One region of the Staphylococcus felis genome, then DNA from elsewhere that is predicted to be linked to it. Evidence: predicted binding sites of a transcription regulator. Region 1 holds the regulator's gene; the other holds the start of a gene.
The links. Region 1 encodes LexA, which represses DNA repair genes until DNA is damaged. Its sites were predicted from a motif close to CGAACATATGTTCG; they were not measured.
Positions count from the first base shown of each region.

Region 2: C7J90_RS06940 (YolD-like family protein) is a predicted target of LexA. The motif match lies at 2,786-2,799, and genes of this name have one in related genera.

Region 1 covers NZ_CP027770.1:1,803,279-1,820,276, forward strand. Annotated here, with positions in the region: gene C7J90_RS08410 (aspartate kinase) at 1-498, opposite strand, end outside; gene C7J90_RS08415 (homoserine dehydrogenase) at 692-1,981, shown strand; gene thrC (threonine synthase) at 1,987-3,051, shown strand; gene thrB (homoserine kinase) at 3,048-3,968, shown strand; gene C7J90_RS08430 (HAD family hydrolase) at 4,223-5,026, shown strand; gene C7J90_RS08435 (hypothetical protein) at 5,257-5,571, opposite strand; gene C7J90_RS08440 (amino acid permease) at 5,911-7,362, opposite strand; gene C7J90_RS08445 (catalase) at 7,562-9,061, shown strand; gene rpmG (50S ribosomal protein L33) at 9,223-9,372, opposite strand; gene rpsN (30S ribosomal protein S14) at 9,538-9,807, shown strand; gene guaC (GMP reductase) at 9,894-10,871, shown strand; gene C7J90_RS08465 (CAP domain-containing protein) at 10,923-11,894, shown strand; gene lexA (transcriptional repressor LexA) at 11,982-12,605, opposite strand; gene sosA (DNA damage-induced cell division inhibitor SosA) at 12,747-12,974, shown strand; gene C7J90_RS08480 (DUF896 domain-containing protein) at 13,075-13,311, shown strand; gene tkt (transketolase) at 13,409-15,394, shown strand; gene C7J90_RS08490 (YneF family protein) at 15,520-15,759, shown strand; gene C7J90_RS08495 (CcdC family protein) at 16,004-16,468, shown strand; gene tnpA (IS200/IS605 family transposase) at 16,699-16,998, shown strand, end outside.
Region 2 covers NZ_CP027770.1:1,478,699-1,495,696, forward strand. Annotated here, with positions in the region: gene C7J90_RS06915 (DUF6731 family protein) at 1-576, shown strand, start outside; gene C7J90_RS06920 (hypothetical protein) at 592-1,140, shown strand; gene C7J90_RS06925 (hypothetical protein) at 1,586-1,795, shown strand; tRNA gene C7J90_RS06930 (tRNA-Ser) at 2,037-2,125, opposite strand; tRNA gene C7J90_RS06935 (tRNA-Asn) at 2,127-2,201, opposite strand; gene C7J90_RS06940 (YolD-like family protein) at 2,349-2,762, opposite strand; gene C7J90_RS06945 (GNAT family N-acetyltransferase) at 3,025-3,579, shown strand; gene C7J90_RS06950 (ABC transporter ATP-binding protein) at 3,590-4,240, shown strand; gene C7J90_RS06955 (ABC transporter permease) at 4,237-5,004, shown strand; gene C7J90_RS06960 (1,4-dihydroxy-2-naphthoate polyprenyltransferase) at 5,102-6,040, opposite strand; gene C7J90_RS06965 (isochorismate synthase) at 6,682-8,043, shown strand; gene menD (2-succinyl-5-enolpyruvyl-6-hydroxy-3-cyclohexene-1-carboxylic-acid synthase) at 8,036-9,709, shown strand; gene menH (2-succinyl-6-hydroxy-2,4-cyclohexadiene-1-carboxylate synthase) at 9,696-10,490, shown strand; gene menB (1,4-dihydroxy-2-naphthoyl-CoA synthase) at 10,503-11,321, shown strand; gene C7J90_RS06985 (aminotransferase class I/II-fold pyridoxal phosphate-dependent enzyme) at 11,456-12,622, opposite strand; gene C7J90_RS06990 (acyltransferase family protein) at 12,805-13,815, opposite strand; gene C7J90_RS06995 (acyltransferase family protein) at 14,088-15,905, shown strand; gene C7J90_RS07000 (glucosaminidase domain-containing protein) at 16,784-16,998, opposite strand, start outside.

The DNA.
Region 1 (16,998 bases):
CTTTTCATAGCTTGATTCTAATATTTGAGCATTACCAGGTTCATTGCTGACAATTAATCCTGCATCTTTAGGGGAGAGGTATTGTGTTGGAATGCCTTGTTTTTGATTGTAAGCCGCAATAATTTGGGCATTAAAATTCTCCCCTGATGATTTCAATGCATCGAGTAAACGTTCAGGTTGATCTTTTAACGTTTCAATAAGATGTTCTAATGTTCTGTCAATTTCTCCTAAAATATGATCATCCATATCGAGACCTTTTACAATATCATGAAAGCGGGATACAATTTCTAACTTTTTATTTTTATAATCTAAATGATTGATTACTTTTTCATAGAGACGTATTAATAGATCGGTTGTCTTTATGTCTTTATCATGACGTTTACCAGGCGCAGATACAATGATGATACGCCTGTCTTTGTCGCTATTAACAATATCTAATACTTTTTTGATTTGAGATGCAGTAGATACCGAACTACCACCAAATTTTGAAACTTTCATAAATTATGACAACCTTTCTGTAAATGGAATATAGCTATTCAGTTTTAACTGAAAAGATGGTAAGATAGAATCATCTTTTCTAAATTTTTTGAACTTTACAAACTTTGTGAATGAATTTATACTAAACCATATTTATATAGAATTCAATATGAGTTTCAATATTTTTAATAGATTTAATCGGAGGGATAGAACTATGAAAGCACTCAATGTTGCATTATTGGGATTAGGTACTGTAGGTTCGGGAGTAGTTAAAATTATAGAAGAGAACCATCAGCAAATTAAAGATACGATTCAAAAAGATATACAAATTAAACATATTCTAGTTAGAGATAAGACAAAAAAAAGACCGTTGAATATTTCAAAGTATCAATTGACAGAGGACATTGATGATATTTTAAACGATGATGATGTTGATATTGTAATCGAAGTGATGGGAGGAATTGAACCTACCGTAGATTGGCTAAAATCTGCCTTATCCCAAAAGAAACATGTCATTACCGCTAATAAAGATCTTTTAGCAGTGCATTTAAGAGTTCTCGAAAATCTAGCTCAAAAAAATGAGGTAGCTCTTAAATATGAAGCGAGTGTGGCTGGGGGTATTCCAATTGTTAACGCTATTAATAATGGTCTGAATGCTAATAACATTAGTGAGTTTATGGGTATCTTTAATGGCACATCTAATTTTATTTTAACTAAAATGAGTGAAGAGAAAACATCATATGAGTCTGCATTACAAGAAGCTCAAGATTTAGGATTTGCTGAAGCGGATCCTACAGATGATGTTGAAGGAATCGATGCAGCAAGAAAAGTTGTTATTACATCGTATTTATCGTTTAATCAAGTTATCAAATTAAATGATGTTAAAACGAAAGGGATTAGCACTGTTACAATTGAAGACATAGAAGCTGCTAATGCTTTAGGATATAAAATTAAATTAATTGGTAAAGGCTCATATCAAAAGAGTCAAGTTCAGGCGTCTGTACAACCTACACTTATTTCAAAACAACATCAATTAGCAGCTGTAGAGAATGAATATAATGCAATTTACGTTGTAGGGGATGCTGTTGGTGAAACAATGTTTTATGGAAAAGGTGCTGGAAGTTTAGCAACTGGTTCAGCGGTTGTAAGTGACTTGCTAAACGTATCATTGCAATTTGAATCTAATCTACACACATTGCCACCTCATTTTGAGTTGAAAACTGAAGAAACAAAGGAAATGATGGATGATCAAGAAGTGGTTTCAATTCAAGAAAAGGAAAGTTTTTATATCGTTATAAATCATGAAAGTAGTTCAAATAAACAGATTGAAGCAGATTTGAAAAAAGCTTTACCATTTCATAAGTCGATTCAATTTCATGAAATAAAGAATGGACAATATGCAGTAGTAGTACAAGGCGTTGATCATAGAGAATCTCTAGAAACACATTTAGCAGCCTTAGATGATATTAAAGTACAAAAAATTTATCCAGTTGAAGGGGTTTAAATGATATGAAGTTATGGAAAGGTTTAGTTGAGGAATATCAAAAATATTTACCAGTTAGTCAAGATACGCCTAATGTATCTTTAAATGAAGGACATACGCCACTTATTTATTGTCCAACTATGTCTAAAAAGCTTGGCATTGAATTATATGTAAAATACGAAGGTGCTAACCCAACAGGTTCTTTTAAAGACAGAGGAATGGTAATGGCAGTTACTAAGGCTAAAGAAGAGGGTAAAAAGATTGTCATTTGTGCTTCAACAGGCAATACGTCCGCTTCAGCAGCTGCTTATGCTGCTCGTGCAGGGATGAAAGCAATTGTTGTGATTCCAGAAGGTAAGATTGCTTTAGGAAAACTGTCACAAGCCGTTATGTACGGCGCTGAAATTGTTTCAATTGAAGGGAACTTTGATGAAGCGTTAGAGATTGTTAAAGAAGTAGCTAAAGAAGGTGAAATTGAACTTGTCAACTCTGTGAATCCTTATCGCATCGAAGGTCAAAAGACGGGGGCTTTCGAAGTTGTTGAACAACTTGATGGGGAAGCGCCAGATGTTTTAGCGATTCCGGTTGGTAACGCAGGTAATATTACTGCTTATTGGAAAGGGTTTGAAGAATATCATGAGCAACATCAAAGTGGATTACCTCAAATGTTTGGATTTCAAGCGGAAGGGGCTTCACCTATTGTCCAAAATAAAATAGTGAAAAATCCTGAAACGATTGCAACAGCAATAAGAATTGGAAATCCTGCTAGCTGGACAAAAGCAGTAAATGCCATTGAAGCATCTAAAGGGCTAATTGATGCAGTTTCAGACGAAGAAATACTTGAAGCATATCAATTAATGACATCAAATGAAGGGATTTTTAGTGAACCAGCGAGTAACGCATCAATTGCTGGATTGATTAAATTGCATAAGTCGGGTCAACTCAAACAAGGTCAAAAAGTTGTAGCAGTATTGACTGGTAATGGTTTAAAAGATCCGGACACAGCTATCAGTATATTAAAAAATCCTATTCAAGCGTTACCTAATAATAAAGAAAGTATTATTAAATATATTAAGGATGCATTGAAATGACAAAAGCAAATTTAAATTTAAAAGTGCCGGCATCTACAGCCAATTTAGGATGTGGTTTTGATTCGATTGGGATGGCGTTGAATAAGTTTTTATATTTGAAAATTGAACTGTCTTCATCATCAAGATGGCACTTCAAACACGAAGGAGCGAATTTACAAAATTTACCTACTGACGAGTCTCATTATATTTATCAAATTGCTCAAAGTGTTGCTCAAAAATATCAAGTTAAATTACCTGCATTAAACGTGCAAATGTATAGTGAAATTCCAATGGCTAGGGGACTAGGATCATCAGCTTCAGCCTTGGTTGCTGGGCTTTATATTGCAAATTATTTTGGCGATATTGAATTGTCTAAATATGAATTGCTCCAACTTGCAACAGAATTCGAAGGGCATCCAGATAACGTAGCACCAACTATTTACGGTGGCTTAGTGGTGGGCTATCACGATTATGATAATAATCAAACTGATATTGCACACATCGAAGTGCCTGATGTAGACTTTATTATTACCGTGCCACGCTACGAACTGGAAACTGAAAAGTCAAGAAGTGTGTTACCCGAGACGATAAGCCATAAAGATGCTGTAAAATATAGTGCGATAAGTAACACGATGATTAGTGCACTGATTCAACACAATTATGAATTAGCAGGTAAAATGATGGAAAAAGATGGTTTGCATGAACCTTATAGGCAACATCTGATTCGAGATTTTGATGATGTTAAACGGATTGCACATCATCACGGTGCATACGCTACTGTTTTGTCTGGGGCTGGACCCACTATGATGACTATGATTAAAAAAGAAAATAGTGGTGCATTAGTTCGAGCATTAAGAAAAGAAATACAACAGTGTCATTCTGAACTGATTACTATTAATAAGGTAGGCGTCGAAATCAGTGCAAATCACTATTTTTAGAAGAGGCAAGGTATACAAATAGCTTTCTTCATAAGTATACATATTGACCTTTAAAAAATAGTGAGTAGATCTTGTTAATAATTAAACGTATAGCTGAATCCAGGTTGTAAAAGGTGATTAAACTATCGTCTGCAATCTGTATTCAGCTTTTGCTATTTTTAAAGCTTGACTGATATTAGAATTAAAACATTCTTTATGTTTTGATAATAGTTTAGATTAGGATATGATTAAGACAACGTGAAAGGAGATAAGATATGAAACCAGATTTAATCATTATGGATATGGACGACACATTAATGACATCAAATAATGAAATGTCCAAAGTTACAAAAGAATATCTGCTTAGTATTCAAAGGGCAGGCTATCGTATTGCACTAGCTTCAGGTAGGCCAACAGAAGGAATGATTCAAACGGCAAAAAATTTGGAAATGGATGTAAATCAAAGTTATATAATGAGTTATAATGGTGCTCAAACAATTGATTTGTCAAATAATACAGTTGTTTCAAGTCAGATGATTGATAAGAGTGCTTTTGATGAAATAATTGACTTTTGTCGTGACAATCAATTATTTGCTTTAACATATCATGATGGGCATATCGTTTATGAAGGTTCACATGAATATATGAATATTGAGTCTGAGCTCACAGGCTTGCCAATGAAAAAGGTTGATGATTTAAAAACATATATCCAAGGGCCTGTCCCTAAAGCAATGGGCGTCGATTATGAGACGCATATCAGTGAGTTAATGGCTCATATGTCAGAAGGCTTTAATGAAAAAATAGATGCGACAACGAGTAAACCTTACTTTTTAGAATTTATGTGTAAAGGCGTATCAAAAGGAGCAGCGATTCAAGATTTAGCTGAACGATTGAATTTAGATACGCGTAATATGATTGCATTCGGGGATAGTCGAAATGATATAGAGATGTTTAAACAAGTGGGGACAGCTGTCGCAATGGATAATGCATCAGATAGTGTAAAAGAATACGCCACAATGGTGACAAAATCGCATGATGAAGATGGGATTCCTTATGCACTTAAACAATTACTGGACTAAATATAAATTAAGCTGTTTAGAAATCATTTGAAATGATAGAACATATTCATGAGCCAAATTAACTGATACCCAAAATACGAACAAAAATTTAGATCTTAAGATGTGATTATAACACTGTCTTAAGATCTAATGCGTTTGGCCAGAATGAATGACTAGGCATACAAGCATAATAAAAATTCATGCTATCAAAATGTATAAATATGTTTTGATTTACTTTTATTAATTCCAAATTATTTTGCTGTATGTGTCCATTCGTGGCTACCACGATGACGTTTAATATGAGCATATATTTGATCAGCTGCGTAATCTAAGTTAGTGTAAACCGTGATAGAAAATGCAGATTGGTTTGGTTCAAATTCAGTTTCTAAGTACAGTTCTTTTAAATGCTGGTATAAATGATGCATTTGTTCTCGTGTTAAGCTATTATACTCTCTAAGTGTTCGTTTAAGAATTTGACCAGCGTTATTTTCAAATGATTGTACTACAATTACAAAACGCTCATCTTCTTTTAAAACATCATCAAAAAGATTGATTTGTCCAACCATACAAAGCCCACCTTTGTGTTAGGATTAAGTTAATTATACATGATTTAAGATGTTGAATAAAAGGGCATTTGAGATTTATTTATTTAAAAGCGCAATCGTTTTTTACATGACTATTGCAATCCGCTTTTGAGCTATTAAAGTGATGTTTTAATATATTCTAATTCTAGCTTTTAATTTCCTTCATTTTTATTTTAGTTTTAAATTTCCGATTAGTAAATGAAAGTCATTTTGTATTTAAAAATAAAATCGTTAAGTTCAATAATAAAAGTCCTCAAAATATGCATTAAAAGGATACATATTTTGAGGACAAATTGTATTCATGATTAACCACTTTAAAAATTATGATTTGAATCTCTGATATTCTGTTAAGTCAATGTCTTGAAGCGGTATGATTCGTGTTTTCTTCACAAGTTTATGAATGACATAAACAGCTATTAATATTAGGATTGGAAGAAAGTTTTGAGCTAATTTAGGGACATCAAAGTGCACAATTGCGCCAGCTGAACTACCAAATATTAAAAACAGTATAGTTACGATAACTAATATAGGCCCCAGTGGGAATAACGGTGCTTTATATGGAAGCAATGAATCAATAGCTTTATTTTGAACTTTAATAGCGCGACGCATTCTATATTGTGACCATACACTTGAACCCCAAACAAATGTAATGAGGGCACCGATAATATTGAGCAAGCCCATTACACTCTCAGGTTTGAAGTTTGCATATAATGTAACGGCTGTAATTAATACAAAAGTCGTTAGTAAAGCGTTGAATGGTAACTTTGTTCTGTGATTAATGTGCCCTAAAAATTTAGGTGCTTGTTGTTGTTGGCTGAGTGAATACAACATTCGGCTTGTTGTGAAAATCCCTGAATTTGCAGCTGATAAAAGTGATGTCAAGATGACTGCATTAATAACTGATGCTGCAAAAGCAATTCCAATCTTATCAAATACAATTGTAAATGGACTTTGTGTAATTGAACCTGATTCATTTAGCAATGTCGGATCGTTATAAGCGATAATCCCAGAGATGACTGCGATTGAACAAACATAAAAAATCAAAATTCTCCAAAAGACTTGCTTGATTGCTTTGGGCATAGATTGACTAGGATTGTCTGATTCTCCAGCTGCTACCGCAACGACTTCAGTTCCACCAACTGAGAATCCAGCAATCAATAGGACACTGACAAATCCTGATAAACCACCAACAAATGGGGCATCACCTATTGTATAATTTTTAAAACCATAGTATTCTCCGCCTAATATTCCGAAAATCATTAAAAATGTCAAAATAATAAAGATAATGATTGTCGCGACTTTAATAAGGGATAACCAGAACTCTGCTTCTCCAAATATTTTAACTGTAAATACATTTAGTAAAAAGATGATACTTAAAAATATAAGGCTCCACACTAATGGTGAAAAAAATGAGAAGAAATCCCAATATGTAATGACGTTAGAAGCAACTATGATATCGACACTCGTGACTAACGACCATATTGTCCAATATAGCCATCCCATTGTAAATCCTAATGATGGGTCTACAAAGCGGGTTGCATAACTACTGAATGATCCCGATACAGGATAGAAAGTAGCCATTTCACCAATTGAACTCATTAAAAAGTAAAGCATTACACCAATCATAAGATAAGCTAGAATGGCACCGCCAGGACCAGCTTGAGCTATTACGCCACCAGTTGCAATAAAAAGTCCCGTACCTATGGCACCTCCAATTGCAATCATACTAATGTGTCTTGATTCAAGGCCTCGACTTAAATTTTTTTCCTCCATGGGTATTCTCCTCTCAAATGAGATAATTATCTATTTTACTTTGTTCCTTTAAAGGTTTCAATAGTAAATGATAATTTGTCAGATAATTTTGTAAAAAAATAGAAAATTGAATCAAACTGCTTTATTCTCTTTTAAAATCGGTTATACTAAAAGAGTATTCTAATTTAGAATAATTTTAAAATAGAAAGAAGGTTTTAAAATGGAACGTAAAAATGCATCTAAGCTAACGGGATTATTTGGCCATCCAGTTAGTGATAGAGAAAATTCAATGACTGCAGGACCTAGAGGACCATTACTTATGCAAGACTGGTATTTTTTAGAGCAAATGGCTCACTTTGATCGAGAAGTCATTCCTGAGAGACGTATGCATGCAAAGGGCTCTGGAGCGTTTGGTACTTTTACAGTAACGAATGATATTACACAATATACTTCAGCCAAAATCTTTTCAGAAGTTGGTAAACAAACTGAAATGTTTGCTCGCTTTTCAACAGTAGCAGGAGAGCGTGGAGCAGCAGATGCAGAACGTGATATTCGTGGGTTTGCATTGAAGTTTTACACAGAGGAAGGTAACTGGGATTTAGTTGGTAATAATACACCAGTGTTCTTCTTTAGAGACCCTAAATTATTTGCAAGCTTAAACCATGCTGTAAAACGTGATCCGCGTACAAACATGCGTAGCGCACAAAATAATTGGGATTTTTGGACTTCTTTACCAGAGGCATTGCATCAAGTAACAATTTTAATGTCTGATAGAGGTATTCCTAAAGGTTTTAGACATATGCATGGCTTCGGTTCTCATACGTATGGAATGATCAATAAAGACAATGAACGTGTATGGGTTAAATTTCATTTTAGAACACAACAAGGTATTGAGAATTTTTCACCTGAAGAAGCAGAGCAAGTGATTGCTAAGGACAGAGAATCGTCACAAAGAGATTTATTTAATGCCATTGAATCTGGAGATTTTCCGAAATGGAAAATGTATATTCAGGTGATGACCGAAGAGCAGGCCAAAAATCATAAAGATAATCCATTTGATTTGACAAAAGTATGGTATAAATCGGAATATCCTTTAATTGAGGTGGGTGAGTTTGAGCTTAATCGAAATCCAGATAATTATTTTATGGATGTAGAACAAGCTGCATTTGCACCTACAAATATTATTCCTGGTTTAGATTTTTCACCAGATAAAATGCTACAAGGTCGCTTATTTTCTTATGGAGATGCACAACGTTATAGATTAGGTGTCAATCACTGGCAAATTCCGGTTAACCAACCTAAAGGTGTAGGGGTTGAGAATATTTGCCCATTTAGCCGTGATGGTCAAATGCGCATTTTAGACAATAACCAAGGGGGGCAAACACACTATTATCCAAATAGTTACGGGGCTCATGAAGATCAACCAGAATATAAACGACCACCATTAGAGCTTAACGGCTCAGCATATGAGCATAATTTTAGAGAAGATGACGATAATTACTTTGAACAACCAGGTAAGTTATTCCGTTTACAATCTCCAGAAGCGCAAGAGCGTATTTTTGCAAATACTGCGAATGAAATGGAAGGTACAACTGATGAAGTGAAAGAACGTCACATTCGTCATTGTTATCAAGCTGATCCTGAATATGGTAAAGGTGTCGCAAAAGCTTTAGGAATGGAAGCGAGATTAGACGCCATTATTTCGAGTATTCAAAAATAAAAATTAAGAAAAAGCAACTTGGTTAAATGTGAAGGTCAAGTTGCTTTTTACATCAATAGATCTTATATAAATAAATCAAAAATAAAAAGCAATGTTTCGATAATTAGAAACATTGCACATGTCGTATTATTGAAGCTATTAGAAGAAATAGGCTTTACACTTTATTTAGTTTCTCTATGAAGTGTGTGTTTATTTAATCTTGGACAATACTTCATCATTTCAATACGTTCTGGATTAGTTCGTTTATTTTTAGTCGTAATGTAGTTACGATCTCCACATTCTGTGCATGCTAAAGTAACGTTAACGCGCATGATAGTCCCTCCTTAAACAAAATAGAATTATTACGTTTTAATATTCTACCATGACTTTTAGGATTTGCCAATATTTAAAATAAGTCAATAATTTATACTTGATTACGAACAAGTATTTATGTTACTCTTTAAAACGAAATTATTACGATTTAGGAGTGAAAATAAATGGCAAAAAAATCAAAAATTGCTAAAGAACAAAAACGTGAAGAGATGGTAGCGAAATATGCTGAGTTACGTCGCGAACTTAAAAAGAAAGGTGACTATGAAGCATTAAAGAAATTACCAAGAGATGCTTCACCGACACGTTTAACTAGAAGATGTAAGGTAACAGGGCGTCCTCGTGGTGTCATGAGAAAGTTCGAAATGTCACGTATTGCATTTAGAGAGCATGCCCATAAAGGACAAATTCCAGGTGTTAAAAAAGCCAGCTGGTAAAACTTTTCCCCCTTACTTCTTTTATTTACTTTACAGATAAAAGATAGTATATTATCTAAGTAATAATTTAATAGGGGGAAAACCTTTTGAAAATATTTGATTACGAAGACATACAGTTAATACCTAATAAAAGTGTCGTTAAGAGTCGTTCTGAAATTGATACATCAATTCAATTTGGACCTAGAAGGTTTAAATTACCAGTTGTACCAGCTAATATGCAAACAGTTATGAATGAAGATTTAGCTGAATGGTTTGCTCAAAATGAATATTTTTATATTATGCATCGCTTTGATGAAGCAGCACGTATTCCTTTTATAAAAAAAATGCATGAAAAGAATCTATTTGCTTCGATTTCTGTCGGAGTAAAAGATGGTGAATTTGATTTTATAAATCAGCTTAAGTCTCTAAATCTAACGCCAGAATATATAACAATTGATATTGCACACGGTCATTCAGATCAAGTGATTGACATGATTAAGCATATCAAAGCGCATTTGCCAGACGTATTTTTAATAGCTGGAAATGTTGGGACTCCTGAGGGCGTAAGAGAGCTAGAAAATGCAGGTGCGGACGCCACTAAAGTTGGAATAGGTCCTGGCCGTGTATGTATAACAAAAATAAAAACAGGTTTTGGTACAGGTGGATGGCAATTAGCTGCTATTAATCACTGTAGCAAAGCAGCACGTAAGCCAATTATTGCTGATGGTGGAATTCGTACGCACGGAGATATTGCGAAATCTGTACGTTTTGGCGCTTCAATGGTAATGATAGGCTCATTGTTTGCCGCACATGAGGAATCACCAGGTGAAACAGTGGAAATCGAGGGTAAGAAGTATAAAGAATACTTCGGAAGTGCTTCTGAATACCAAAAAGGCGAACGTAAAAACGTTGAAGGTAAAAAAATGTTTGTTGAGCATAAAGGCTCGCTTAAAGATACTTTAATCGAAATGCAAGAAGATTTACAAAGTTCTATTTCATATGCAGGCGGTAAAGATGTTGATGCATTAAGAAAAGTCGATTATGTCATTGTTAGAAATTCTATATTCAATGGCGACAGAGATTGATAGGATGTGTGAATCATTAAAAAATTTACGTTATTTTTACTGATAGGCTTATTGATAATCATTGTTTTTCCAGTGCAACAAAACACATTATTTGATCATATCGCAACACCAGTCCATACCAAAATTGATTCCATTGTTGAAGGGAAAACAAACCCAACTGAATTGAAAACGCCTGAAAATCAGATGTTTTCAATTAGAAATGTACAAATGAATATGTCTAAAGACCAAGTAGAATCTAATCTAGGTAAACCTGAAGATACCATTGGTAATGAATACGGCACAGATTGGTATATTTATCATAACCAATTTCACGATTATGTTATGATTGCATATGTTGATGGTAAAGTGCATGGATTATATACTAATCAAAATATTATAACTTCTAAAGAGGGTATAAAATATAACTCTCCAAAAGATTTTGTTCGAGAAAAATTAGGGAAACCTATTGAACAAATTAAAAAAGGAAATACAATATATCGTCAAAAAAGTGATGAATACGATGTGTTTGATATCGACCGTATTTATACTACAGTCTTTTATGATAAGCATGAGAATAATCAGTTAACAGGTATTTTGCAGGTTAGCCATACATTAGAAAACCGCTTGAATGCTAGATATGCAGCGCCTTCTGATTATTTACAGAAAAGTTATGAATTAGAAGATTTTTACTTAGTGAATGCAGCTAGAGTTCAAAAGGGACTAAAGCCGTTAAAACATTCTGATGAACTCACTAATACAGCGCGTAAGCATAGTACGGATATGGCTAAAAATCATTACTTTGATCATAATAATCCTCAAGGTCAAACACCTTTTGATAGACTTAAAGAAGAGGGTATTAACTACAATGTAGCTGCTGAAAATTTAGCTTATGGTCAAGTGAGTGGTGTATTTGCACACCATGGCTTGATGAACTCAATAGGACATAGAAAAAATATTTTAAATAAAAATGTGAATCGTCTTGGTGTTGGTGTTGATTTTAATTCAGAACAACAACCGTATTGGACTGAGAATTATACAAACTAAAAAAGCAAGGTAAAGATAATAAAGGGTCGAATGAATGGAGCATATGCTCTATTCATTCGACCCTTTTTGAAGGAGTGAATATTAATTTTAAAATTCTCTAAATAAACCGATGACTTTACCTAATACACTAACATGATTCAGATAAATAGGTTCTAAGCTACTATTTTCTGGCTGAAGTCGATATCGATTTTTTTCTTTATAGAACCTTTTAATTGTTGCCTCTTCTTCTTCTGTCATAGCTACTATAATATCGCCATTTTCAGCAAAAGATTGACTTCGGACAATTACTCTATCCCCATCTAAGATACCAGCTTCAATCATACTATCTCCAACAACATTCAATATGAAGATTTGGCCATTATGTGTAGATGTAAAGTGTTCAGGTAAAGGATAGTATTCTTCTACATTTTCTACAGCAGTAATAGGGGTTCCAGCTGTAACTTTCCCAATTACGGGGACGTATATTGTCTCTTCCATATTAAGTGGTTCGCCCATTACATCATTAACGATTTCAATTGCACGTGGTTTCGTAGGATCTCTACGAATGTATCCCTTTTCTTCAAGTCTAGATAAGTGGCCATGTACAGTAGAGCTTGAAGCAAGGCCTACTGCTTCTCCAATTTCTCGTACGCTAGGTGGGTATCCTTTTGATTGTACAATTTGTTTTATATAATTAAAGATTTCACTCTGTCTTTTTGTAAGTTCTTTCATATTTTGCACTCCCTCTATAGGTTTGTATTTATTATATCATATAATACGAACGTCAACAAACATTTGTTCGTTTTTATATTGACATAGAACGAACGTTCTGTTAGGGTGTATATACAAACAAATGTTCTAGGAGTGTTGTAAATGGTTAGTATTAAAATGTCAGAAATATATGTTTATATTGGTGTCTTTATCTTCTCTTTAGCGCTATTTTTTACTTTTTTAGTGTTAGCGAATCAAACTCAAGATTCAGAACAAGTGTACGAAATGACAGATCATCAACTAAATGATAAATATGTAATAGAACAAGTTCCACACGAACATGAACGGATGGATGCTCAGACTATGATGACAACTACAGTCAATCACTAAAGATATAGATATAGTGTGCGCAGCGTAGAAGTTGAAGCGTTTGGTTTTATTTGCTTTTTCTGGTATATTTTGATAAGAAAAGTAGACGGAGGGAGCCAACATGTTAAGTCAAGAAAAATTAACGCGCATTAATGAATTAGCGAAAAAGAAAAAACAAGAGGGGCTTACAGATTTAGAAGCGAAAGAACAGTCTAAGTTGAGAAGTGAATATTTAGAAACATTTCGCAAAAGTTTCAAAGATCAAATTGAAAACACTAAAGTAATTGATCCTGAAGGTAATGATGTAACGCCTGATAAATTAAAAGAGGTTCAACGTCGCAACCATAAGCGTAGTTAATCTTAATAAATAATAATGTATTGGTTTTCTAAGAAGCTTTACAGTTTATTATCGGTTATAATAGTAATGTAAAGTTGTTAAGAAAGGAAGTCGTAAAATGTTTGACAATAAAGATATAAAAGCAGTAAATACCATTCGTGGATTAAGTATTGATGCAATTGAAAAAGCAAATTCTGGGCACCCTGGTTTACCGATGGGGGCAGCTCCAATGGCTTATACATTATGGACACGTCATTTGAATTTTAATCCGAATTCACATGAATATTTTAACAGAGATCGTTTCGTTTTATCAGCAGGTCATGGTTCAGCATTATTATATAGTTTATTACATGTATCAGGTAGCTTAGAAATGGAAGAGCTTAAGCAATTTAGACAATGGGATTCCAAAACACCAGGTCACCCTGAGTACAAGCATACTAAAGGGGTTGAAATTACAACAGGGCCTTTAGGACAAGGTTTTGCAATGTCAGTAGGTATGGCAATGGCAGAAAAACATCTTGCTGCTAAATTTAATAAAAATATTTCGGTTGTAGATCACTACACATACGTTTTAGCTTCAGATGGTGATTTAATGGAAGGAATTTCACATGAAGCTGCTTCTTTAGCCGGACATTTAAAACTAGACAAATTAATTACGTTATATGACTCTAATGACATCTCTCTTGATGGTGAAACGAACAAATCATTTTCAGAAGATATTAAGGCTCGATTTGAGTCATATGGATGGAATCATATTTTAGTTAAAGATGGTAATGATTTGGAAGAAATAGACAAGGCAATTACAACAGCTAAGTCACAATCAGGTCCTACAATTATCGAAGTGAAAACAATCATAGGTTACGGTTCTCCAAATAAGGCAAATAGCAATACTTCTCATGGGTCACCACTTGGAGAAGAAGAGCGTAATTTAACATTTGAAAATTATCAACTAGATGCTTCTAAACGTTTCCATGTTGAAGATGAAGTGTATCAGATTTTTAAAGATACTATGTTACAACGCGCAGATCAAAATGAAGCAGAATGGAAATCAAATTTAGAAGAATACTCAAAACAATATCCAGAATTAGCAGAAGAGTTTAAAACGGCAATTGCTGGAGAACTACCAACTCATTATGAAAAGGAATTACCTAAATACGATCTTGATCATAAAGCAGCGTCACGTGCTGACTCTGGAGATATCATTCAAGCTATTAATCAATCAGTCCCATCATTTTTTGGTGGATCAGCTGACTTAGCTTCATCTAATAAATCAAATGTAAAAGATGCCAAGGATTTCTCAGCAGAAGATGGTAGTGGTAAAAATGTTTGGTTTGGTGTTCGTGAATTTGCAATGGCAGCTGCGGTAAATGGTATGGCTGCACACGGAGGGCTTCATCCTTATGCTGCAACATTCTTTGTTTTCAGTGATTACTTAAAACCAGCTTTACGTCTTGCAGCAATTATGGGTCTGCGCTCATCATTTATCTTTACTCATGATTCAATCGCTGTAGGTGAGGATGGTCCAACGCATGAGCCAATTGAACAATTGGCTGGTTTGCGAGCAATTCCAAACTTAAATGTGATTCGTCCAGCAGATGGAAATGAAACACGAGTTGCTTGGAAAGTGGCATTAGAATCTAACGGAACACCAACAGCGCTCGTTTTGACTAGACAAGGTTTACCTGTTCTAGATGTTTCTGAGGATACTGTAGAAGAAGGTGTTCGAAAAGGGGCATATGTAGTCTACGAAACATCAAAAGAACCAGAATATGTATTACTTGCAACAGGTTCAGAAGTAAGTTTAATGGTAGATGTTGCTAAGTCATTAGAAGATGAAGGTAAAGGTGTGCGCGTTGTTTCAATGCCGAATTGGAATGCATTCGAAGCACAATCACAAGAATATAAAGACTCAATTTTATTACCAGATGTAGATAAGCGTGTAGCAGCTGAAATGGCAGCAACTTTAGGTTGGCATAAATATGTGGGCATGAATGGTTTGGTGATTGGTATTGATCGTTACGGTGCAAGTGCTCCTGGTGATTTAGTTGTTAAAGAATATGGATTTACTAAAGAAAATATTTTAGAACAAATTAAAAATATGTAATTATTTATGGTGCCGAGTCTCATTATTGATAGAGGCTCGGTTTTTGTAGTTAAGGTTTAATATTTCACTAAGTCCTACCTTGAAATAGTATGATAATTTTAGTAAAATGCTAGAGGATATAGAAAGTGGGTGAAACGATGGCAACATGGTTAGTAATATTATTAATAATTGTTGCACTCATCATTGGACTTGTCGGTGGTTTCTTCTTAGCACGTAAGTATATGATGGATTATTTGAAGAAAAATCCTCCAATCAATGAAGAGATGTTACGAATGATGATGATGCAAATGGGTCAAAAACCATCACAAAAGAAAATTAATCAAATGATGACAATGATGAATAAAAATATGGATAAAAAAATATAATATCCATGACGTCAGTCATATCAAGGAGTTTGGGATTTGTTGAACAATTCCAAACTCTTTTGCTTTTAATATAGGTGACAAATTGGTAACAAAAGATTGTCGTGTTAGTCTTCGTCAGTACTTTCTAAAATCTTCTTTATTTCGGTTTCAGTGTTCGAATATAAGTAGTAGTTGTACATTACTCTAAATTTGATAATGTGGTATACTTATCTGTATTATTGAAAGATAATGGAGGAAGCTTCAATTGACATATTTAGTTTTTTCAATCCTAATCGCATTCGTGATGGGGGCAGGTGTTATCGTCGTTAGAATGAAGGCTCAAAAGTATCCTGTTAATGAGAAAAAAATTATATTACCGCCATTCTTTATGGCAACAGGTGCGCTCATGTATATCTTTCCTTATTTTAGGCTAACAGGATCTGAAATAATAGAATCCATTGTTATAGGTATTTTATTTTCGAGTGTACTGATTATGACTTCTCACTTTGAAGTGAAAGATTCAGATATATATTTGAAGAAGTCTAAGGCTTTTCCAATAGTGCTTATTAGTTTACTTGTAATACGTACTATATTGAAAGTATTTATCGGAAGCTCTATAGATGCTGGAGAGCTTGCGGGCATGTTCTTCTTATTAGCGTTTAGTATGTTAGTCCCATGGAGAGTTGCCATGTTATTAAGATATAAAAAAATTAAAAATAGCTTAATGTAAAATTGAGCTACTGCAATTATCAATTTAAATACTAAGATACAGAAGCTGAGGCGCCATAAAGAGTCTCAGCTTTTATATTAATGACTTCAGTCAGTTGAGCACGTAAAACGTGCGAAACAATAAACCACCTGCTATGCGGGTGGGCAACAAAAGTTATACTAAAAAAATCCCTGCTTAGCGTTATAATTAAGGTGTTCAAGCCAAATTAATAACGAAAGTAGGGATTTTTTATGGCTAATAAAGCCAAGAGTTTAGCACATACAAAATGGATGTGTAAATACCACATTGTATTTACTCCAAAGTATAGAAGAAAAATCATATACAATCAATACAGACCATCAATTATTGAAATTATAAAGTTATTGTGCAAATACAAAGGTGTGGAGATTATAGAAGGACATATGATGCCAGATCATGCACATCTATTAGTGAGCATCCCACCCAAAATAAGCGTTTCAAGCTTTATGGGGTATTTAAAAGGTAAAAGCGCTTTGATGATATTTGATAGACATGCAAATTTGAAATACAAA
Region 2 (16,998 bases), 320 kb from region 1:
CATGAAGTAAGTATACTTTACGATCCACATAATAATACAATGCTTATTCAAAGAAATATAAGTTCATTAAGCCCTAGTGGAATAGAAAAGTTTTTTGATAGTGTTTTATTTGATTATACAGAAGAATACTGTAACTTAAAATTGGTTCCTGCTATTGACCAAAATGCTTATGGTAAAGCAAAAAGTAGTAATATATTTAGACAATTTTCTATAAAGGTTAAAGGTAACGAAGTAGATGACTTAATAAGGGGACTTAGTTCAAACAGTATATATGGGACTGAATATGTTGAAATAATTGTTTCTACCGATAGATCGAAAAATAGTGAACTAGATAATTTTGAAGTAAAAAAATTAATAGATGATTGGTCAGATAGTACCAGTGTCGAAAAACTATCTGTTAAAGTTAAGGAGAACTTTAATTCGAATATAGAAGTTATTGACTTAATGCATCAAGCAATAAAACGGTCTTTGATTTATGAATACAGAGAATCTAGTGAACTAAATGCTCAAAATATATTTTTAGATATGGTACGTATATATAGAGATGATGATAATGCACTTTCATTAATGATTTAAGAAGGTGAAAACAAAGTGATAAAAAAATACTTTACATGGGGGCTATTTGTTCTTTTTTTTATTATTGCAATAGTGATTTTTGCACTTTTATTTATCGTAGATTTAAATAGCGAAGGTAATATTAAACTTATTGAAATAGTTTTGAGCTCAATTAGTATAAGTATCGGTTTTTTTGGTACAATATTCACTTTTATATTTGGATTGAAAGATAATAATATCTTCAAAATAATTATGAAAAGCAAGAATAGTAAGTCACAGTTTAAATTTCTGAATAGGGTTTTAATATTTCTTGGTTTTGCTATTATCATTTTATGTATAACAACGATAGCATTTTTCTATATTCAGGATTTTGATATATACTATTATTTAAATGTGGCAGTTAAACTTATATTTTCTCTATTAATTTTGTATTATTTGTTCTTTGGAACGTATTTATTTATAATTAGTAGGTTGATTTTCAATAACGAAAAAAATGACCTTACTACAGCAAAAAGTCCGAAAATAAAAGAAGGGGTTGCGAAGAAAAAACTGAAAGCGCGTAATGATAATTCCAAACCCATGTAGTGATTACGTGTTGGTATTTTCATTTGTTTATTTACAACTGGGTTTAAGTAATCACCCACCACACCCCATCGGTGTGGTATTTTTTATGCGAAAAAATTTAAAAAAGTTAGTGAAAAGGGGTTGATATTATAGTTCATATGAGCTATAATATAATTAGGAGGTGAGGGGAATGAAGCGAAAACAACGAATAAAAAAAGAACACCGAGAAGATGTTGAGTACAAATTAAAGATTGCGACCTTTATCCTGTTACTCTTAACATTCATCTACAAGGTGTTCTAAGGTAAGACCCCGATAAGGGGTTCCTTACCTCTCATTATACAAAGGAGTGGTAAAAATGAAAAGAGAAACAAAACAGAAAATTTCTTTTGCATTATCTGTAGGAATCTTAATTTTAGTTATTTTGATTATATTTTTATAATAAAAAAATCGCTTCATTCCCATTATATGAATAGTTACAAGGATTTATATGAAACAATTGAAAAACTAATAAACAACAGAAGTATTTCAAGTTACCAAGTGAACAAAGATACAGGGGTAAGTTACGGAAATATTAATGCGATGCGTCGAGGTGAAAGAGCTATTGATAATTTAACGCTCAAAAATGCCGAAAAACTTTACAACTACCAAAAACAAATCGAGAAAGAGAATGAATAAAACGAACCCCGCCTGACACTAGTTGTGGCGGGGGTTTATTAACTGTTGAGAAGTTAGTTTGGTCAAAATTTGGTCAACGAAAGGGCAAAAAAATGAAAAAGCCTTTTATTTGACCATAATTTGACCACTTTATTTTCAAACAGATATTTACAGATATTTACAAAAAATAAAAAGAACGCCGTCATAACAGCGTTCTTAGTAGTTTTGAGAAAACGAATATTAACCATTGTTCTCTATCTAGCGGAAACGGAGGGATTCGAACCCTCGCGCCGCTTTCGCGACCTACACCCTTAGCAGGGGCGCCTCTTCAGCCAACTTGAGTACGTTTCCATGGCTCCACAGGTAGGACTCGAACCTACGACCGATCGGTTAACAGCCGATAGCTCTACCACTGAGCTACTGTGGAATAATGCATAATATTTTTTCAAGCACAAATATTATTATAGCAACATCATGAAAAAAATCAAGAGAAAGTTAAAAAAAGATAACAGAATATTTACATGATATGAATAAAAATCCTGTTATCTTTACACATTGTATCTTCCTTTTCATATTATTCAACATTGTAAAGTTCATTTAAATAAATAATGAGTTGATCTGTACATCGTTCATTTGTCACTAACATTTCGTGTGTCAATGTATCAATGCGATTGATATAACCTTGAATAGTATGAATGTGGCCGTTACGCCAATATTGAATAGATGCTAACGCATTCTTTGTTAGCTTAATATAAAGCATATAGTTGATATCTTGTATTTGACTGTCACTGAGTTCGGGTTGTTTGATTTTGAGTTGATCTTTTTCAAATTGTTTAAGTGCTTCAAATTGTTCAGGAAGTGTCGCAAAAGGAGCCCATTTTACAATGCCACGCCCGATAGGAATATTTGAATCAAGATATTGTTTGGGTATTTTTCGGTAGTCTGTTTCATAACGATAAGCTTCTGGAGCCTGTGGATTAATAATCATCAAAATCACCTCATCTCCATAATAGAACATATGTTCTGTTTGTGCAATAGGTTTTTCAAGTCTTAAGTAAATATAGTGTTAAAAATAATATGATATCAAGTATATTCATATTGATTACAAATATTTATGTAAGAGATGATTTGTTGTTTTACAGATATCTTGCAAACAGCGAATATATGAAAGAACGTGTGTTCCTTTTAGTTTTAATCTATTTCAAGTTGAGCTACAATATAAAGTAAATCATAAAAAAGGAAGATTATAAATGATTAGAAAAGCTATAAAAGAAGATTGTGATTCAATTGCGGAACTTATCTATATGATATGGAAAGATATGGAACTAGAAATCGTTCAAAAATATAGTCAAGCTCAAGTGATGGATGCTATTCGAAAAAGTCAAATAGATAGCCACTATCGTAATCATTTGAGTCATATTTGGGTATATGAAGTTAATGAACAAGTTGCAGCTATAATTGTCGTATATGATGGTAATCGTGAGAATGATTATGAACAACAATGGCATCATTTAGATCTACCAGATATCGTACTGACTCAAGGAACGCCTCTACCTGTAATGGAATCAAATCAAGGAGATATGTATATTGAATCGGTGGCGACATTCCCTGAGTTTCGAGGGAAAGGTATTGCGACACAATTAATAAGGCATGTTTTAGAGATGAATGATCAAGTGACATGGGGGTTAAATTGCGATGTTACAAATGAAAAAGCATTTTTATTATATAAAAAATTAGGATTTTCGACGGAAGAAGAAAAAGCATTATATGGACATCGATATTATTATATGACTTATCAAAAATAGGAGGTTCAATATGCTTCATTTACATAATATAGGTTATAGTGTTGAGAATCGGCGTATACTGAATGATATCAATATAACGTTTTCAAAAGGAGAGGCAGTTGCAGTGGTAGGGCCTTCAGGTAGTGGGAAAAGCACGCTTCTTCGTCTGATTGCTGACTTAATCAGTCCTACAGAAGGTGACATTACTTTTAAGGGACAGTTTTACAAAGATTATCCTCCTGAGAAATTAAGGCAAAACATTAGTTATTTGCCGCAAAGTGTAGAATTATTTGGTCAGACAATCGCCGATAATTTATCTTTTCCCGCACGGACGAGAGGAGAGTCGTTTGATCAAAAAAGAGCAAAGTCATTATTAAAACAAATGGGTCTTCAAAAGTATAAGTTGTCTGATTATGTACAATACATGTCAGGTGGCGAACAACAACGTGTTACAATAGCACGACAACTCATGTATGTTCCCGATGTATTACTCTTAGATGAAGCTACAAGCGCTTTAGATGCTAAAAATAGTCAATCTATTGAGAAACTCATCTTTCAAATGGTTAAAGAAGGAACAACTGTATTGTGGATTACACACAATCAAGAGCAGAGTCAAAGTCAGTTTGACCGCAAGATTACAATTAAAAATGGTGAGATTGTAAAGGAGGTCCAATTGACATGATGAGTACAACATCTCTACTTTTGACTTCACTGCTACTATTGATTCCTATTCTAATATCTTTTAAAGAACGCTTACATATTGCTAAGGATTTAATGATTGCTGCGGTTCGAGCAGTGATACAACTCATGATAATCGGTTATTTACTTGAGTTTGTTTTTAGATTAGAAGAGGTATGGATTGTATTGATACTTATTGTTGTCATTATGATTAATGCAGCATTAAACACAAGACGTCGAGCATCGCCAGTGATGAACCATGTGTTTTTAATTTCTTTTGCAGGTATTGCAACGGGAGCAGTATTGTCTTTAGGTGGTGTTTTATTGACGGGAGCAATCAGTTTTAAGCCCAATGAAATAATCCCAATAGCGGGTATGGTAGGAAGTAATGGTATGATAGCGATTAATTTAAGTTATCAAAACCTAAATCGTATTTTTACAAAGGAAACGGACTCAATCGAATCCAAACTCTCATTAGGTGCAACACCTTCCCTTGCAGCTAAAGATGCGATTCGTGAGAGTATCAAAGTCGCTATCGTCCCAACGATTGATTCGGTGAAAACATATGGATTAGTATCAATACCAGGTATGATGACAGGGTTAATTATTGCAGGTGTTCCACCTTTACAAGCGATTAAATTTCAGTTAATGGTCGTATTTATTCATACAACGGCAACAATTATTTCAGCGCTTGTCGCGACGTATTTAAGCTATAAACAATTTTTTAATCAGCGGCATCAATTGATTCAAATTAACCAAGGCGAGTAAATAAAACACCATTGTAAAATGAAAAAACTAGGAGAAACATTTGTGCATTGAGACACTGATTAAGTGTATCATTAGCACGTTTCTCCTAGTCTTTGAATTAAATACCACCTAATAAGGCACTAATATAAATACCTAATGCATACAGTAAGCCGAAAATCGTATTAGTTTTTCCAGACGCGGCCATTGCAGGCATCATTGTTTGAGGTGTGTCTGCACGTTTGAAACGGCGATATACTTTAATAGGTAAAGGGAAGCTTAGTAAAACCAATAAATAGAATAAAGAACCTCCATCTTTAAATAAAGCAGTAAAAATGACGAATAAGTATGCAAACGCGTAACATGATATTAAAAAGATAAGGGCGCCATTTTTGCCTAGCAGTATCGGAAGTGTACGTCTACCACTTTGTTGATCTTTGACGCGGTCTCGAATGTTGTTAGACATATTGATTAAACCAATTGTAAATACGATTGGAATGCTTATCCATACAGCATAGCCTTGGACATTGCCAGTTTGAATAAAGAAGGCAATCAAAATGATAAACATCCCCATAAATACGCCTGAGAATAATTCACCTAATGGCGTCCATGAAATAGGGAAAGGACCGCCAGTATAGAGGTATCCAACTGCCATACATATAATGCCAACTGGAATAAGCCAAAATGATGTTTGAATTGCTAAGAACAGCCCTAACAATGCAGCAAGACCATAAAAGATAATTGCTAAATTTAGAACAGATTGAGGTGTCATGCCATTACGAACAATAGCACCACCAATTCCAACTGATTCATGATCGTCTAGCCCTTTTCTGAAATCATAATATTCATTAAACATATTTGTTGCGCCTTGAATGAGTAGGCAAGCAAGTAACATAGCAATAAATAAAGTTAGGCTCAAGCGATCTTCACTGCCAAGTAAAAATAACTTAGCTGTAGCTGTCCCGACTAAAACAGGAACGACAGAAGCAGTTAAAGTATGCGGGCGCATAAGTGACCAATACTTATGAATTGTAGAATGTTGTTTGAATTGTTTTGTCATATATAAAGTAACTCCTGTTTTATAAAATTTTAATACAAAAATATTGTATTAAATATCGAAAAATAAAGCAATGAAAAATAGGTAAAAAATAAAGACATTTATACTTAATGACTGAGGGTGTTATGCAATCATTTGTAGTCCTATTTACACCACCATTTGCATTACTTGTTGTTAAAGCTATACCTAATAATTTAATACTAAAAGTAAAGAAATACAAGCTTGCCACTATAAATATCACATCAAAACAGAATAGATAAGTGAGAAAAATGAATAACGTATTTATTGAAAAATAAACGTGCAATTCTGAAGTTCGAAATTAAAATAATAACAACTCAAAACAAACACTCACACAATTTGCTACAAAAATGTTAAAATAACTTAATGGAGGCTGTAAATTTTTCTTGACTAAAATGTTTATTTTCGGGTAGTTTATGATGAAAAGCCTCAAAACTAGGCCTTATGACTATTGTATTTTAGAATATGAATATTAAGGGATTATGAACCTTATATGAACATACATTCATAAAATTGATAAAGGTTTGGACCATCACAGTGGATATGTTAATCAGTTCATTCACTGTGCTCCAACCTTCAACGATAAATAGTCTAGACATGATTATGATGAAAGAAGTGAGAGATAGATGACTGTTGACGTAGGTGAACAGGCAATCGTAGAAGCGGTCAATCAAACAAAGTTACAATGGGTTTCAGTCGAAGTTAAACTTGAACGTATATTGGATCCTATTACTTTATTTGAAATGACAAAAGAAGATGCAGGGAATCGTTTTTATTTTCGATTAAATGATAACCAAACATCTTTTTTTGGATATCGCGTTGCAACAGAAATAAAAAATGATTTTACAAATAAGCGTTCAATTTTTAAAGAATGGGAGAAATTTAAAAATAATATTGCATTAATTCATCCTGATTCTGAACGTCATCATTTGCGCATTTGTGGGGGATTTCAGTTTTCTTCTAAACGTATGGGGGATGAATGGCGTCGCTTTGGCGTGAATCATTTCGTTTTGCCTGAAATCTTAATATCACAAGTAAATGAAGAGACTTTTTTAACATATACGGTACCGAAAGCGCAATTTTCAATAAATGATTTAAATCGTTTAATCGAGCAATTGGACGAAGAGGAAGTATCTGTTTTTAATTTGACACCATCACCTCCTCCTATTAAGCGAATTGAAGATATTTATCAAGATGAATGGAAAACGTTAGTCAGTGAAACGATTGAGCGGTTGAGCGATGATGAAAAAGTAGTTTTATCAAGAAGACGTATGATTCAGTTTGACGAAAATTTAAATATTGCTAACGTATTGAAAAGAGCGTTAGAAAATGAAAAAAATAGTTATTTATTCGTTTTAGAGTCGGGTGAAGATATTTTTGTGTCTCAAACACCAGAACAATTATTTCATGTTGAAAATGGTAACTTGTATACAAAAGCTGTTGCAGGAACTATTCAACGAACACATGATGAAGTGCAAGATGATTTTCGAGTTAAAGCTTTTTTAAATGACGAAAAAAACTTAAGTGAACACCAAATTGTTGTCGAAAGTATCTTAGAAGATATACGCCCATTTGTAGAGTATGTTCATTACGACCGGAATCCTAAAATTTTAAAAAATGATCATTTATATCATTTGTTTACAGAGATTAAAGGGCCACTGTCTCACGAATCATATATTGAATTAATAGATGATTTACATCCAACGCCGGCATTGGGGGGCTATCCAAAAGATAAAGCGATGGCGTATATTGAGCATTATGAGTTTGGTGCGCGGGGATTATATGGTGCGCCTGTTGGCATGATTGATATGTATGATGATTGCGAATTTATCGTAGCTATTCGTTCAATGTTAATGAATCAAAACCAAGCCTTATTGTTTGCTGGAGCAGGTATAGTCAAAGAATCTGACCCTGCTGAAGAGTTGGCAGAAACGGCATTAAAATTTCGTCCGATGATGGGCGCACTTGGAGTGAAAGATGATGACTAATTCACAACATTATTTAACAGAACAAGTATTTCATTTTGTATCTGAGTTATATGCATATGGGGTACGCGAAGCTGTTGTTAGTCCTGGTTCACGTTCAACACCTCTAGCGCTTGCGTTTGAATGTCATCCGAATATTAAAACATGGATTCACCCAGATGAGAGAAGTGCTGCGTTTTTTGCGTTGGGTTTAATTAAGGGAAGCGAACGACCTGTTGCGATTTTGTGCACTTCTGGAACAGCAGCAGCAAACTATGTGCCAGCGATTGTTGAGAGCGATATTAGTCGCTTGCCATTGATTGTACTTACGAGTGATCGACCACATGAATTAAGACAAATCGGAGCACCGCAAGCTATCAACCAAATGAATATGTTTCAAAATTATGTGCGCTTTCAATTTGATTTTCCTGTTGCTGATGGCACATTTCATACAATTGAAACGACGCAATACCAATTGCAAAAAGCAAGTCAATATTTCGATGGTTTAAATCAAGGGCCAGTACATTTTAATATGCCATTCAGAGAACCACTCACACCCGACTTGTCACGCACAGATTTGTTAACATCTCATACTTATCATATCTCTCAGTACCAAAAAACGATGGATACGTCAAAGATTGAAGATGTTTTAAGAGATATGAGAGGTCTTATTGTTGTGGGAGATATGCAGCATCAAGATATTTCGCAAATATTAACATTCTCAACGATATATGATTTGCCTGTTTTAGCTGATCCTCTTAATGATATTAGACGTACGAAACATCCCAATGTGATTGCAACGTATGATTTACTTTTACGTTCTGGATTGGAAATAGAAGCGGATTTTGTCATACGAGTGGGTAAGCCAGTAGTGTCTAAAAAGTTAAATCAATGGTTAAAAACAACAAATGCAACTCAAATTTTAGTTCAAAATAGTATTAATGTAGATGCTTTTCCAAAAAGACCGGACTATTTCTTTGAGATGTCAGCGAATGATTTTTTTAGATCTTTGGATCATATTCCAAACGCATATCGCAAAGTATGGTTAAAGCATTGGCAAATGATGGAACAACAAGCACGTGTAGAAATCCAAAGCTATCAGAAAAATGTCAGTGATGAATCTGGATACATTAGTCGATTACTTACAAAATTAGCATCAGATGATTGCTTATTCGTAAGTAATAGTATGCCAATACGTGATATCGATAATTTGTATTTTGATAATGAAGCGCGCATCTTTGCAAATCGAGGCGCAAACGGAATAGATGGTGTTGTTTCGACAGCTTTAGGTATGGCCGTTCATCGTAAAGTGACTTTATTAATAGGTGATTTGGCATTTTATCATGATATGAATGGTTTATTAATGTCAAAACTGAATGATATCCAAATGAATATTATATTGATGAATAATGACGGGGGAGGTATCTTTTCATATTTGCCTCAAAAAGAGAGTCCTCCTGAATTATTTGAGCGTTTATTTGGGACGCCCACAGGACTTGATTTTGAACACGCAGCTTTACTGTATAATTTAAATTTTAAGCGATTCTCTGATATAGAGACTTTTGAGTACGTTAATTTACCTATGATGTCTTCAGCGTTATTTGAAGTGATGACCAACCGCGAAGAGAATTATCATGCACATCAGAACTTATATCAAAAGTTAGGAGCAATTGTAAATGCTACAATATAATTTCCATTCTTCGTGTCAAGAAACTGATCAATTGTTAGTGATGTTACACGGTTTTATTAGTGATCAGCGGACGTATGATTCGCATATTGAAAAATTATCTCAAACTGCGCATATCATCACTATTGACTTGCCCGGTCATGGTCAAGACAATTCATCGATGAATGCGACGTGGGACTTTAAATGGATAGCATCTCAAATTCATCAAATTTTAGAGCAATTTTCGCACTATCAAATCTATTTACATGGATATTCGATGGGGGCGCGTATTGCGCTGTATTATGCTTTACAATATCAAAAAATGTTAGCGGGATTGATTTTAGAAAGTGGCTCGCCGGGTATACAAGATGTGGAAGCGCGAACAAGAAGAATACAAGTTGATGAAGCGAGAGCGAAAGTGTTAGAGATTGCGGATCTTACAGTGTTTGTGAATGATTGGGAAAAGTTGCCGTTATTTAAATCACAGTATCGCTTATCAGATAGTGTTCGAAAATCCATACGTCAATTGAGATTAGCACAGCAACCTAAAAGGTTAGCTAAAGCATTGCGAGACTACGGAACAGGGAATATGCCTAATCTTTGGTCAAAGTTAAATACTTTAACATTACCTGTTCATATCATAGTAGGCGCATTAGATCAGAAGTTTATAGATATCGCAAAGACGATGTTAAACTATTTGCCGCATGCCCAATTGAACGAAGTCGATAATGTAGGGCATACAGTTCATGTGGAAGATAGTGATAAATTTGATACAATAGTAAGGGATGTTTTATTAGATAGTTAGAGGAGGATAACCATGTCAAGACAATGGGAAACACTTAAAGAATATAAAGAGATTAAATATGAATTTTTTGAAGGTATTGCAAAAGTGACGATTAATCGTCCTGAAGTGCATAATGCATTTACACCTAACACTGTTCAAGAAATGATTGATGCTTTTTCACGCGCGAGAGATGATGAGCGTATTGGCGTAATTATCTTAACAGGTGAAGGAGATAAAGCATTCTGTTCAGGTGGTGATCAAAAAGTTCGTGGACATGGTGGGTATGTTGGTGACGATCAAATACCTCGTCTTAATGTTTTGGATTTACAGCGTTTAATTCGTGTGATACCAAAACCTGTTATCGCGATGGTTAAAGGTTATGCTATCGGTGGTGGTAATGTACTCCAAGTTGTATGTGACTTAACAATTGCTGCTGATAATGCCCGATTTGGTCAAACTGGGCCAAAAGTAGGCTCATTTGATGCTGGATACGGTTCTGGTTATTTAGCACGTATCGTTGGTCACAAAAAAGCACGTGAAATTTGGTACTTATGTCGTCAATATGATGCGCAACAAGCATTAGAAATGGGTATGGCGAATACGGTTGTACCATTAGATAAAGTTGAAGATGAAACTGTTCAATGGTGTAAAGAAATCATGCAACATTCGCCAACTGCATTAAGATTCTTAAAAGCGGCTATGAACGCGGATACTGACGGTTTAGCAGGGTTACAACAATTTGCAGGGGATGCAACGTTGCTCTATTATACAACAGATGAAGCTAAAGAAGGTCGTGATGCGTTTAAAGAAAAACGTTCACCAGACTTTGATCAATTTCCAAAATTCCCATAAGCCTTATGCATTCAATTCACTATAGATAATAGAGCTATGAAAAGATCTTTGATGAAAGATTTTTTCATAGCTGTTTTTATATTCATAAAATGATAGAAAGCTTGGTTTAAAGTTGATAATCCATTCAACGACTACTATTTTGATAACTGCTTAAGATGAATATAACGTTTGAGTCGAGACATGCCTTCTTTTAAAGTTGCCATATCATATGCATACGATATACGTACAAAGCCTCTTCCAAATTCAGTAAAAGAAGATCCAGGCACCATTGCGACGCCCACTGTTTCAAGCACATCAACGCAAAATTGAAAGTCATCCACTTCAAACTTTTGAATATTTGGGAAGATATAAAATGCACCTTGTGGAATTGCCTCTATTTCAAACCCCATATCTGTTAAAGATTTAATTAAATAATCGCGTCTTTCGATGTAGGCCGCATTCATCGTTGTTGGAGCATCAATACCTTCATTTAGAGCCGCAATTGTCGCAATTTGAGCAGGCACGTTAGCACATATACAATTGTAAGCATGCATAAAAGTAAGCTGATTAATTAAATATTGAGGGCCTGAAAGGTAACCAATACGTAATCCAGTGGCTGAGTGTGATTTGCTCAATCCATTAATGAGTAAAAGTTGATCTTTGATACTCTGATAGCGCGCAAAAGAAACATGACGACTATGGAATGTGTTTTCTGCGTATATTTCATCACTAATAATAAAAATGGGTAATGTTTGTAGCACATTGACAAGTGATTCGACTTCATCTTGGTTCAGTGTCATACCTGTTGGATTTGATGGATAGTTTAATAATATTGCACGCGTTTTATTCGTCATATGCTTCTGAATTAAATCTGGAGTCACTTTAAATTGAGTCGCAGTCGTATCCATATAGACTGGTTGACCACCTAATGTTTGAATTAACGGGATATAACCGGCATAGACTGGACCAGGCACCAATATTTCATCTCCTGGATTGATAATACAACGTAAAGCAGTATCAAGTGCTTCAGAAGCGCCATTAGTTATAATAATTTCTTCAGGATGATAATCTACGTCAAATTGTTTGCGATAATAATCAGAAACTGCTTGGCGTGTTTCAAGTAAACCTTTGTTATGAGAATATGTTGTTTGATTATTTTGTATTGCTTGATGATAAGCTTCTTTCACTACAGATGGCATATCAAAGTCAGGCTGTCCTATAGTGAGATTAATGACATCATTCATCTTTTGAATTCTATTTGAGAATTGCCGAATACTCGGTGCTTTTAGGAAGCGAGATTGTGAGTTGAGTTCGAGTTTCATAAACACACATCCTTAACTGAGAATTATCTTTAAGCTTATCACAAAATTAGACCCTCTGCGCGAATTTTTAGAAAAATAATCTAAGTCAAGTATACCCTCCAAACAAAAAATACCCTTCAAAGTTGACATTGTAAAAATGAAAACTTTGAAGGGGTGACAGATACTTTATTTTATCAAGTGCTTTACGGTTGATAAGGTTTAAATGATGAAGGAGACTGCAAGTTAACGAATGGATTCGTCCATTTTGCGACAAAATTAGATGACCATAACAATACAATAATCAGGGACAATATAAAATTATAGATAAGGCTTAATAAAGGATGGTCCATAAATGGATAAATTTCATTTCCGCGAATAATGCCGATAAAAATACCATGTAGTAGGTAAACATACATCGTCCGAGATCCGATATAGGTAAATTTGTATTGCTTTTCTGGCATAAGATTTAGGAAAGCCATCATAGTAGCCAAAATAATTCCATATAAAATCAAGCGTTTGAGTGGACTTAATATAAGGTTTATACCTTGAATATTATCGTAAGAAGAGCTTGCTAATAACCATGATGAACTAATCGGATGAATATAATAAATGATGAAAAGTGTAACTAATATGATTATAGAAATAGGTACAAACTTTTTAAGACGTATATAATAGCTAAAATGATCATTTAATAAATACCCGATGTAGAAAATGGGAAAGAAAACAAGCGTTCGAGACCAACTTAAATAGCCACCCACATCAGTAGAGAACCCAGCTAATACAGCAATAAGAATGGCAATAGGTAATACGATATAAGGCTTGAAAGACCTAACAATGATGATAAAAACATTAAAAAAGAATAAAGATAGTAAAAACCATAACGCAAACACAGGATCAAAAGGATCTAAATCTAAAGAACTGTTTTTTCCAGTTATAAAGTAATAAGCAGAAAAAAAGGCAAAAAAGATAAGATATGGACCTAGTAATTTTTTCCCAACTTTTTCAATATAACCTGCTCGCCCTACATTATGTGCAAAGTAACCTGAAATGAGTATAAATGCAGGCATATGAAAACTATAAATTAATAAATAAAGAGCATTAATAAAAGGACTTGAATCGACGTAAGGCCTGATTAAATGTCCAAAGACAACTAAAAATATTAATCCGGCTCTTGCGTTATCAAAAAATGCATCTCTTTTTTTTATCTGCATCATAAAAGTGTAACTCCTTTTTTATACTTAAAATAAATGTAGTATAAACACTGTTATGAATGCAACGAAAAGCCACTTATGATAATGTATTGTTATATTTATGTAATATTAGAACAATATAAAAGATTTGTTCACTATATAAAAGGCACAGTAAAAGATAAAATTAAATGTAAAATATTAGCAAATATTCTCATTTTAGTCGATTTATGATAAATTGAAAGCTATATAGTACAAAAAAGAATTACATTTAAATTAATAGTAAGGGATATGAGGTTATGGCAAATAAAAGTTTTACTGGGCTAAAGAGACTTAAGAACCCTCCAAGATACTTGCCTGGTTTAGATGGACTGCGTGCCATTTCAGTGATAGGGATAATCATTTATCACCTTAACGCACAATGGCTATCAGGAGGTTTTCTTGGAGTTGATACATTTTTTGTCATTTCAGGCTATTTAATAACATCCTTATTAATGTTTGAATTTGAAAATTATGGACGCATCAATTTAGTGAATTTTTGGATTAAGCGATTTAAACGCTTAATTCCAGCAATGTTATTTGTGACAGCTTTTGCAGTAGTATATGTTTTAGCTTTTGAACATACATTATTAGAATCGATTAAAGGCGACGCTAAAGCGGCATTGCTTTACTATTCAAACTGGTGGTATATTTTTCAAGATGTTGATTATTTCGAACAGTTTAAACCGATGCCTTTAAAGCATTTATGGTCGCTTGCTGTAGAGGAACAATTTTATATTTTATATCCAATTATACTTATACTTATCTTAAAAATATTTAAATCACGTCAAAAAGTAATAATGACATTATTGATATTATCTATGATGTCAGCTATTTGGATGATAGTTGTATCGATGCTAGATACAAACCTTTCACGAGCATATTTTGGTACGGATACACGTTTGCAAACGTTATTATTAGGAGCAATATTTGCCTTTGTATGGCCTGCATTTAAGCTGAAAGCGAATCCCCCAAAGCTAGGACGAGCTTTTATAGATATGGTTGGAACTATAGCACTTACAGGTTTAATCGCTATATTTTGGTTTGTTAATGAAGAACAACAATGGCTCTACATGGGAGGATTTTATGTCATCTCACTCATTACATTAATAGTGATTGCGAGTAGTGTTCAGCCCAAAGGACTATTGGCCAAAGTATTATCAAATCCACTATTTGCGTATATTGGCAAAAGATCTTATAGTTTGTATTTATGGCACTATGTTATAGTAACGTTTATACATAAAAATTTTGTAGCTGGTCAATATCCATTTTATATGTACATGTTAGATGTCATGCTAACCTTTGTTATGGCTGAAATATCTTATCGGTATATCGAAACACCATTTAGACATTATGGCTGGCGTACTTTCTTTCAAAATCGTACATCAATGACATCTATGATTAGAACACCTGTGATTTTAATAGGCTTATCTTTATTGACGTTAACATTACTAGGGCAATTCGATAGTTTAGCTAAAACAGAACAAAAACAAACAGCTTATAAAACTGGAAAACATGAAAAAACAAATCCACCAAGTGATAAGAATGTATCAAGTAAAGAGAAAGAACGCTCTGCAAATGATTTTAAGCCTGAGGGTGAATCACCATTATTCATAGGAGACTCCCTTACAGTAGGGATGGGAAATTACTTGGATGAACACTATGATACCCCAACAATAGACGCGCGAGTAGGGCGGTCGATAGAGGAAGCGATTCAAGTAGCACCTCAATATGCCTCTTATAACCGAAAAGGTCAAGCTATTGTAATTCAAATAGGAACAAATGGGGATTTTAATGAAGAAGCGCTTCAAACGTTATTAAGCTATTTTGATAAAGCGAATGTTTATCTTATCAATACAACGGTACCACGATCATATCAAAGCCATGTGAATAAATTATTAGCAAAAGCTGCTAAAAAACATCAACATGTCGTTTTAGTGGATTGGCATCAAGTTGGTATTGGTCATACAGAATATTTTGCTTATGATGGTATACATCTAGAATATCCAGGTATTCAAAAATTAGTAGCAACTTTGGACGAGAAGATGTCAGAGCATCAAGGTCCAAAAGCGGAATAAGCCATATTGAAAAGTGCAAAAAAGAGTAGATGTGTATCAGAGATAATAGTAATGAATGTTTCATTTTAAAGGTTTGTTTTCTGCAATGATAGAAGGCAAGCCTTTTAATTTGGTTCTATAGTAAATCGGACTGGTGTATAAATATTTCATTTATTTGATTGTTCCATAAAGCCTCGCTTTTCTAGGCGCCTCACCTCAACTCATTTTAAGATTGAACTTACCCAATCTTAAAATGGATTTTCGGTTACGGCAAGATGCCTCAGAAGTCTTGGCTTAGGAAACAATCAAATTTGCTATATTTATTCACACCCCTAAGTTATAAAGTATGTTTTACCAACTCAATTTTACTGATTTATGTCGTATTAAAAGAGGCATTAATGTTCAAGACTTTATGATCACACAACGAAAAAGGAGTTAAGTAACCCATTATTGCATAACGCCTTAATTTAATGCGACCAGTCCAATTTGACTGAGCGCCTTTAATTTTATTTTGGCGACAATGCGTCTTTGAGGATTTGATAACGATGTTTATCATCATAGTAGGGCAAGGGGGCTATGAGGAGGTGTTGTTTACATGCATTGATGCATTTTTATCATTATTTAATCAAAAACCAGGCTGGGATACAAATATCTCGAAGTTTTCTTATAATGAGATGATTCATTCAATGACATGTATATAACGTAGTATTGTTGGCGAGACGCCTGAGGGAATAGGATGAGCGTCGAGACCAAGGCTCGACCCATCCCCTAGGAAATGCGAGCCAAACAATACGAATGATTGATAACAGAAAAGCGTAGAGGTGATTCATGATTGAACCATCTCTACGCTATTATTTTGGGATTGATATCCCAGACTCTTCCACTATACAAAAAGTTATTTATTTTTTGTAATTATCGATGTCAAAGTATTTACCTTTTTCACCAATTAAATCGTAAAATCCTTTAATTCGAGTTGCATTACTCTTTGCCCAGCTAATATCTGTAGCATATTGATGTGTAGCAGGATTTTGAGGGTTCCATCTCATACGGTATAGTGTGTTTTGTCCAACATCGATATAGCGCTCTCTAATAAACTGAGCTCCTCCGATAATTG